2 regions of the Bradyrhizobium sp. ORS 86 genome follow, and region 2 is predicted to be linked to the other one. Evidence: riboswitches for the same ligand, from Rfam matches in the RefSeq annotation. Region 2 holds a riboswitch; the other holds the start of a gene.
What was found. Region 2 has a riboswitch for cobalamin ahead of P6U25_RS02910 (TonB-dependent receptor). Riboswitches for the same ligand answer to the same signal wherever they lie in the genome.

Region 1 (4,169 bases), 1.2 Mb from region 2:
GATCTCATAGGCCGCCAGAGTCCACTCGCCGCGACCGCCCCAGAATGACTGCTTGACCCCGATCTCGGCCTGCTTGCCGGTAGCGAGCTGGAAGGTCTTTTGCGTGGTCGGCAGCGAGATGAGATTGGTGACCGGATCGACGCCGACTGCATATTGGCCGTAGAAGGCGAGGTGCTTGATCGGCTCGTATACGAGGCCGGCGCGCCAGCTCGTGCCCGACAGGCTGACGTCAAAGCTGTTCGACGGCACCCGGTAGTCGGTGCGATCGACCTCGGGGCGGTCGTACCTGACACCGGTGACGAACGACAGTTGGTCGGTCAGCGAAAGCCGGTCCTCGGCAAACAGCGCGTATTGGTTGACGATTGCATTGAAGCCCGGTGCGGTTGGAGACGTCGTCGCGATGAATGACCCGGGATCAAAGACGTAAGGATCGACCGACGATGCGCCGGCGTAGGGCGAATTGTTGATGTGGGTGAAGTCGATCCGATTGACGTCGAACCCGACCACGAACTGGTTCGCAAGACCGAAGATATGACCGCTGAGGGTCGTATCCATCCGGTTGCCGAACTGCTTCTGGTCGTGGAAGATCTCGATATAGCTGGAGCGATCGATCTGCTGGGTCGCCGGATTCCAGGTGTAGTTCTCGACGTCGCGCCAATGCCGCTCGCTGGTCAGATAATAGAGCGTATTGTTGACCTTGATTCCGTCGGCGACATCCCATTCGGTCTTGAATTGGGTCCAGTTGTCCCGATAGCGAATCGTGCTGTCCGATGCGTTGTAGTTCTTGAAGCGCAGCGCATCGAGGATTCCGCCGTTGACGACAGGCGTGCCGAAATAGCGCGACGGGCTGCGGTCGCCATAGTCTTCGGAAAGCGTGAAGGCGAGATTGTCGGACGCCTGCACCCGCACTGCCGCGGAGACCACCACATTCGATGTCTTGTCGCGATCGACCCAGCCATCCGACACGTTGCCGGTGGCATTCACGCGGTACGACACATTGGGATTGATCGGCCCGGCGCTGTCGAGCGCGAGCCGTCGCGTCATGTTGCTATCAAGCGAGACCTCGGCGTCGTTGTAAGGCGTGGCGAGCGGCTTTTTCGAGATCACGTTGATGACGCCGCCGATCGCGCCTTCGCCGTACAAGACCGAGGCCGGGCCGCGCAGTACCTCGATGCGCTGCGTCGACCAGGTGTCGTATGGGAAGGTCAGGGTTCCAGAGCCGACATAGAAGCGCGTGCCGTCATACAGCGTCATCACCGAGTTGCTGCCGGCGAAGCCACGGGTACTGAACGACAGGCCGCCATTACCAGGAGCGGGCGTTGCGACGACCCCGGCCGCGTCCTGGGTGACGGCGTCGATCACATTGTGCTGACCGCGTTCAGCGATGGTCCCCGACGAGATGACCTCGACGCTGGCCGGCGTTTGCAGCGGCGTCAGGTTGAGGCGGCTGCCGGTTCCTTCCGGCTTGGTGGCATTGAGCGTCGGTGATGTCGGTGCGGACGACCCGGCGGGCTGCGCCGCGCTCTGGGCTGCCAGGTTTGTCGCCGGCCTCGCCTGCGACCGAATAGCGGCAGCCGCGTTGTTGCGCGCGGGACGCTTCGGCTTTGCGGCCTCGGGAGGCGAGACCTGGATCGGATCCAGCCTGGTGGATGGAGCAGCTTGCGCCAAGGCGTCGGCCGGCAGCAGCAGCGATGACAATGAGCAAGCGAGACCAAGGCGCCGTCCAAGCGCGATGGAGCAAGATGAGAACATGAAAGAACTCGCGGTTAACGTGGCACGTCACCGCGAACGCGGACACCGCACGCCGAAAAGCAATGCGCCGATCCCCATCAGGACGCCCCCGCCCGATGTGCTCGCGTGTGACCACGACTGACGGCAGGTCTCCTGGCTCACGGGTTATCGCCTGTCGACGCCTTCCCGGGCTGCCTGGCCCAGTGGCACGTTGACGAAAGGCTCGCCGTTTACAGTTGCGGGGACAGCTACGGCCTTGGGCCGACGCCCGCACCGCATTCCCTTTTGATCTCCCGAAGGAGAACCGTCGCCATCAACATAGTTTTATCTGGAAACAATTGTCAACGATTCGCCCGCGAGCACTGCAAACCAGAGTATTCCCATAGTGGCTTTCGCGACGAACCGCCAAAGTGCGGCACGCGAACCATCAGCGTCGCACCGTGAACTCGTCCGAACTTCGTCGCGATTCCCATCTGGCCTGCTCGAGCTCCGGGCGGTCACACTCGGTCTCGGGGTAGCCGATGCAGAGATAGCCGATGAACTTCCAACTCTCGGGTACGTCGAGAACACCGTGAACGCGGATCGGATCGAGGATCGACACCCAGCCGAGCCCAATGCCCTCTGCACGTGCGGCAAGCCACATCGAGCAGATCGCGGCGACGACGGAATATTCTGTGGTTTCGGGCATCGTCGCGCGCCCCAGGCCCGCACCGATGCTGCTCGTCTTGTCCGCGAACACGGCCAGATGGCCCGGCGCCTCCTCGAGCCCCGAAAGCTTGAGGGCGGCATACTTCGCCGCGCGCTCACCCGAATAGGACTGCAGGGCATCGGCATTGCAAGCCTTGAAGTCCTCGATCACCGCGCTGCGCCTCGCCGTGTCCTCGACGATAACGAACCGCCACGGTTGGCTCAGCCCGACCGACGGCGACAGGCAGGCCGTCTCGATCAGCCGCTCCAAGGCGCCATCCGGCAGCGGATCGCGTCGAAAGCGCCGCACGTCGCGGCGCCACACGAACAATTCGTGCAGTTGCCGGCGAAACGTATCGTCGAATGAGACCATCAGACTCATCATCCAATCTTTATTTAACCTTCATCGGCAGGCCTGCCACCACAAATTCCACCTCGTTTGCCACGCCGGCAATGGTCTGGTTCATGAGGCCGGCGGCGTCACGAAACGCGCGCGCCAGCGCATTGTCGGGCACGATGCCGAGGCCGACTTCGTTGGTCACCATGATCACCGGGCTGTGCTGCCGAGGCAGCGCCTCGGCAAGATACGCAACGTCCTGCGACCAGTCGCGCTCGGCATGAAGCAGGTTTGACAGCCACAGCGTGAGGCAGTCGACCAGCCTTGCTCCGCCACCGTCGGTCTCGGCCAAGGCCGCGACGAGATCGAGCGGCACCTCCCGTTCGATCCAGTCGCGGCCTCGCCGCGCGCGGTGGCGCGCGATGCGCTCCACCATCTCCGCATCGAGCGCTTCGGCCGTCGCAATATATATGGGCTGTCCCGGAAACGAGAGCGCGCGAGATTCGGCGCGCCGGCTCTTTCCCGATCGGGCTCCGCCCGTTATCAGAATGACGGCCATCGTGATCTCCTGTCGCGCCAGCACTAATCACCAAACGCTGCGAAAGACAAAGCCGAAATCGATCGCGGGAGGGCTTGCGCTCGCGCGGGGTCTTGCGCATCAGGAGAGATCGAGGCGGGAGACGTGCGTGAGCTTTGCGGGAGCGATGGTGGTGGCAATGGCGGTCGATGCCCTGATCGGCTGGCCGGATTGGCTGTTCGCGCGCGTCGGCCATCCCGTGACCTGGCTTGGCCGGCTGATCACCGCCGTCGATAGCGGCTGGAACCGGACGTCTGCTTCGCCTGCGCTGCGTCGCGCAGCCGGCATCGCAGCGGCAACTCTGGTGATTGCGCTGGCAGCATCGCTCGCCTGGGCTGTTCAGATCGTGCTCCCCGCAAGCTGGATTCGCGTTGTGCTGGTCGGAATTCTGGCATGGCCGCTGGTTGCCTTGCGTTCACTCCATGACCATGTCGCCGCGGTCGCAAATCCGCTGGAGGCCGGCGATATCACGGGCGCACGCGCGGCGGTTTCGCGCATTGTCGGGCGCGATCCCGCCACGCTCGATGATGCCGGCACTGCCCGCGCGACCATCGAGAGCCTGGCCGAGAATGCGTCCGACGGCATCGTCGCGCCGGTGTTCTGGGGCGCACTGTTCGGACTGCCCGGCATTGTCGGCTACAAGGCGATCAACACGCTGGATTCCATGATCGGCCACCGCACCGCGCGGCACGAGGCGTTTGGCTGGGCCTCCGCCCGCATCGACGACCTTGCCAATCTGATCCCGGCGCGCCTCACCGGCCTGCTGTTCGTACTGCTTGCGTCGCATCGGGCGCAGGCGTGGTCATGCATGCTGCGGGACGCGAGCCGCCATCGCTC
Region 2 (4,169 bases):
CGTATTGTCCGCTGAGCTTGATGTCGGCGGTCGCATTGCCGGGAATACGGCTCTGGGCGTTGGCCTGGTCGTTGTCCATGATGCGCGAGCTCCAGGCGCGCAACGTAGCGTCGAACACGAGGTAGTTCTGCCAGATGTTCCAGGTGACGCCGACATTGCCGGTATAGCGGGAGACCAGCGGCACGTCGTTGCCGGCCCACATGCCTTCGCGGAAGACGGCGCGGGTGTAGGCCATGCCGCCGCGCAGCGTCACGGTGTCGCTGACGCGCAGCGAGGCGTTGGTCTCGCTGCCGTAGCGGCGGGTCGGATCGAGGTTGACGTTGTAGAACAGCACCGGGTTGAAGTGGATCTCGTTGTCGAGATCCATCAGGTAGACGCTGGTCTGCACCTGGAAGCGGTTGGTCCTGACGCGGACGCCGCTCTCGACGTCTTGCGAGGTCTGGGTCTTGAGCTGGAAGTTCTGCGGGATCGGCGCGAACGTCACCGGGTCGAACGACGGGCCCGAGGCGACGCGTTCGTCGACATCGGGCGTGCGGAACGCGCGCGCAGCGCGTCCAAATACCGAGAAGACGTCGGTGAAGCGATGCTCGACGCCGGCATGTAGCGCATATTGCGTTTCATTGCTGTTGAGCGGAGAAGCCTGGATGTCAGAGCCGGGGAACGTGCCCGGCGCCGTGGGATCGTAACGGTCTGCTGCATTCACGGCGGTGCTCTGCACGCGCGCGCCATAGGAGAAATCAGTCGTCGGCAACAGGCCGATGATATGCTGCCAGTAGCCGGCAAGCGTCCGCTGCGAGATGTCGTAGGTGTGGATCGGCGCGTATCCTTGGAATTGGCTGCGCGCTTCCCGGAACGTCGAATCATAATAGTCGATGCCGGTCAGGATCGTGGACGGCAGCCCGAGCACCGCGTTCTTGATGCTGAGGCGTGGCGTGATCGACCACGTTTGCAGCGCGGCGTCATTGTAGGTCGAGGCAAAGCTCGGAGTCGGCACCGTGCCGAAGAAGCCGCTCTGCGTGTCCCGCTGCCGCCAGCCGCCGTCGACGATCAGGTCGACGCCGTTCAACAGGGTCTTGGTGAAGCCGGTGGTAACGCTGGCGGTCTGCTGATTGGCGTAGTCGTAGGGCGTGGCGGCGCCCCTGCGGTCGGTCAGCAGCTCATTGACGCCGATCGACGGATCCACGATCCGGCCGCCGGGAAGGCCGAGCTTCTGGTCGCTGCCGGTGACGGTCAGGAACGCGGTGAGGTCCGGCGTGGTGTAGCTGATGTTGCCGATACCGTTGCGCTGGTCGAGCGCATTGTTGACGCGATACCCGTCGGACTTGATGCCATTGCCGTAGAACGATGTCGACCACGGACCGGAATTCACCGCGGCCGAGACCGCGGCCATGCGCTGGTTGAACGAGCCGAAGCCGGTTTCAGCCTTGATGGAGACCGGCGGCCCGCCGACGGCGGTCTTGGTGACGATATTGACGACGCCGCCGACTGCGTTGTCGCCATAGAGCACGGCGCCGCTGTTGCCTCGCGTGATCTCGATGCGCTCGATCGAATCGATCGGGATCGTGGTGAGATCGAACCCGGCCTTGTCGATGTCGTTGAGACGGCGGCCGTTCAGCAGGAACAATGTATTGTCGGAGGCGAAGGCGCCGAAGCCGCGCAGGTCGACCGAGGTCTTGGCGCCGTTCGGGCCGCCATAGAGCGATTGCAACTGCACGCCCGGCACCTGCGCGAGGATCTCGGGCAGTGTCTGCACCGGCGAATGGGCGATGTCGTCGGCCGTGATCACGGTCGACGATGCGCCGACGATGCCCGCGGACCCGACACTGGCGGTCCCGGATCCCGTGCCCGTTGGCGGAGCGTTCGATCCGCTTCCGCTTCCCGTGTTGTCGGTCGGCGCATTGCCCGGGGCCGGGCGGTGCGGCGTCTGGGTCGTATCAGAGTTGGTCGGCCTGGCGCGCGTCACGTTCTGGTCGCCGGGCTTGGTGACCTCGATCGGGGGAAGCACGTCCGCGGCCGGCGCCTGCTGCGCCAGTGCGGCTGTGGCGCTGAGCGCCGGCGCTGATATTGTCGAGGCGAGCAAGAGCGCGCGGCGCAGTCGCGTTGAAGGGAAGGGCAACATCGGCGAGACCTGGGCAACGTCAGTGGCACGTCACCGCGAACCCGGTCTCACCCCTTGCACGACGGCACGTCAGGTGAAGCCAATGCCTGTACTCCCCGACCGGCATCGTCGCGTGTGACCACGGCTGACGGCAGGTCTCCTGGCTCGCGGGTCGTTACCCTTCGTCGCCTTCCCAGGACCGAGATTCCCAGTGGCCTGTGACGAAGGATTCACCGCCTACAGTTGCGGGGGCAGCCGCGGCCTTGGGGCAGTTTCCCCGTACCGCATTCCCTTTTCATCCCATGAAAGAACCGTCATGGTCACTAGGGTTCGGTCGGCGGCCAAAGTCAATCCCGGCGGAACCAGGGCAGCAGCCGGACGGCTATGGTTTTCATCGAGTGTCGCTTGTCTGCCACGGCGATCGCTGTAAGAGCATGATCCGATGAGTGTGCAGGATTTTGCCTTGGCGGCCGAGGTCGCAGCGCGGCGCCGTCTGGGCGCGACCGTAGCGCTCACGGCGCTCGTGGTCTTGCTCATGCTGATCTCGCTCGGCATCGGGCCGGTGCGGTTGTCACCACTCACCGTGATCGCGGCGCTGTTCGGCGGCGGCAGCGATGTGGCGCAGGTGATCGTGCGCGAGATCCGCCTGCCGCGAACCATCCTGGCGTTTGCGATCGGCGGCATTCTGGGATTGTCCGGCGCGGCGCTGCAGGGGCTGCTGCGCAATCCGCTGGCCTCGCCGTCGCTGTTCGGCGCGCCGCAGGCGGCCGCCTTCGGCGCGGTGCTGGTGATTGCGCTCGGGTTGGCCGACGTGCGCTCGTTCGCGCTGCCGATTGCTGCGATCATCGCGGCGTTCGGCTCGGTGTTCGCCCTGCTTGCGATCGCCGGCCGCAATGCCGGGCTGTTGATCCTGATCCTGTCGGGGCTCGCGATCTCCAGCTTCGCAGGCGCCGCGACGGCGCTGGTGATGAATCTGTCGAGCAATCCGTTCGTGGCGCTGGAGATCGCGTTCTGGCTGCTCGGCTCGCTGGAGGACCGCAGCTTCCAGCATGTCATGATTGCATTGCCCTTCATCGTGGCCGGCGCCGTCATCCTGCTCAGCCAGGCAAGCAGCTTCCGCGCGCTGACGCTGGGCGAGGAGGCCGCGCAGAGCCTCGGGGTCGATGTCGCGCGGTTGCGGCTGTTCGTCATCTCGGGCGTCGCGCTCGGCGTCGGCGGCGCGGTCGCGGTGACAGGGACCATCGGTTTCATCGGCCTGGTCGCGCCGCATCTGATGCGGCCGGTGATCGGCCACGACCCGGCGCGGCTCCTGGTGCCGAGCGCGCTCGCGGGCTCGGCGCTGCTGCTGGCGGCCGATATCGCGGTGCGCATCATCCCGTCGACTTCCGACATCAAGGTCGGCGTGCTGACCTCGATCATCGGCGTGCCGTTCTTCCTCTATCTGATCATGCGCGAACGCCGCGTGCTCGGTGGAGGCGTGGCATGACCCTGCTGTCCGCAACCCATCTCAACGCTTCGCTGGGCAGCCGCCATGTGCTGCACGATATCTCGCTGTCGTTGTCGTCTGGGCATCTGGTGGCGCTGGTTGGTCCGAACGGCGCCGGCAAGACCACGCTGCTTCGTGCGCTGGCCGGGCTGATCCCTTCCCGCGGCGACATCAGGATCGGCGGCGATGCGCTGTCGTCGCTGTCGTTGCGCGAACGCTCCAGGCGGTTTGCCTATCTGCCGCAGGGGCACATGGTGCACTGGCCGCTGCCGGCCCGCGACATCGTCGCGCTCGGCCGTTATCCGCACGGCGCGACCGATCCCGCCCGGCTGTCGCCCGACGATATGGCGGCGGTGCTGCGGGCGATGCAGGCGGTCGATGTCACTGCGTTCGGCGACCGCCGCGTCACCGAGCTCTCCGGCGGTGAGCGCAGCCGCGTTGCGCTGGCCCGTGTGCTCGCGGTGGAGGCGCCCGTGATCCTGGCCGACGAGCCGACCGCGTCGCTCGATCCGCGCCATCAGATCGACGTGATGCAGCGGCTGCGCGGCGTCGCTGATGCGGGCGTGCTGGTCGTCGTGGTGACGC

Region 1: it holds a riboswitch for cobalamin, as region 2 does, so the genes downstream of both, P6U25_RS33220 (TonB-dependent receptor) here and P6U25_RS02910 (TonB-dependent receptor) in region 2, are expected to answer to the same signal.

What each region holds. Positions count from the first base shown of each region.
Region 1 covers NZ_CP120699.1:7,182,430-7,186,598, forward strand. Annotated here, with positions in the region: gene P6U25_RS33220 (TonB-dependent receptor) at 1-1,752, opposite strand, end outside; cobalamin riboswitch at 1,857-2,055, opposite strand; gene bluB (5,6-dimethylbenzimidazole synthase) at 2,159-2,791, opposite strand; gene cobU (bifunctional adenosylcobinamide kinase/adenosylcobinamide-phosphate guanylyltransferase) at 2,811-3,314, opposite strand; gene cbiB (adenosylcobinamide-phosphate synthase CbiB) at 3,442-4,169, shown strand, end outside.
Region 2 covers NZ_CP120699.1:647,043-651,211, forward strand. Annotated here, with positions in the region: gene P6U25_RS02910 (TonB-dependent receptor) at 1-2,119, opposite strand, end outside; cobalamin riboswitch at 2,231-2,429, opposite strand; gene P6U25_RS02915 (FecCD family ABC transporter permease) at 2,541-3,584, shown strand; gene P6U25_RS02920 (ABC transporter ATP-binding protein) at 3,581-4,169, shown strand, end outside.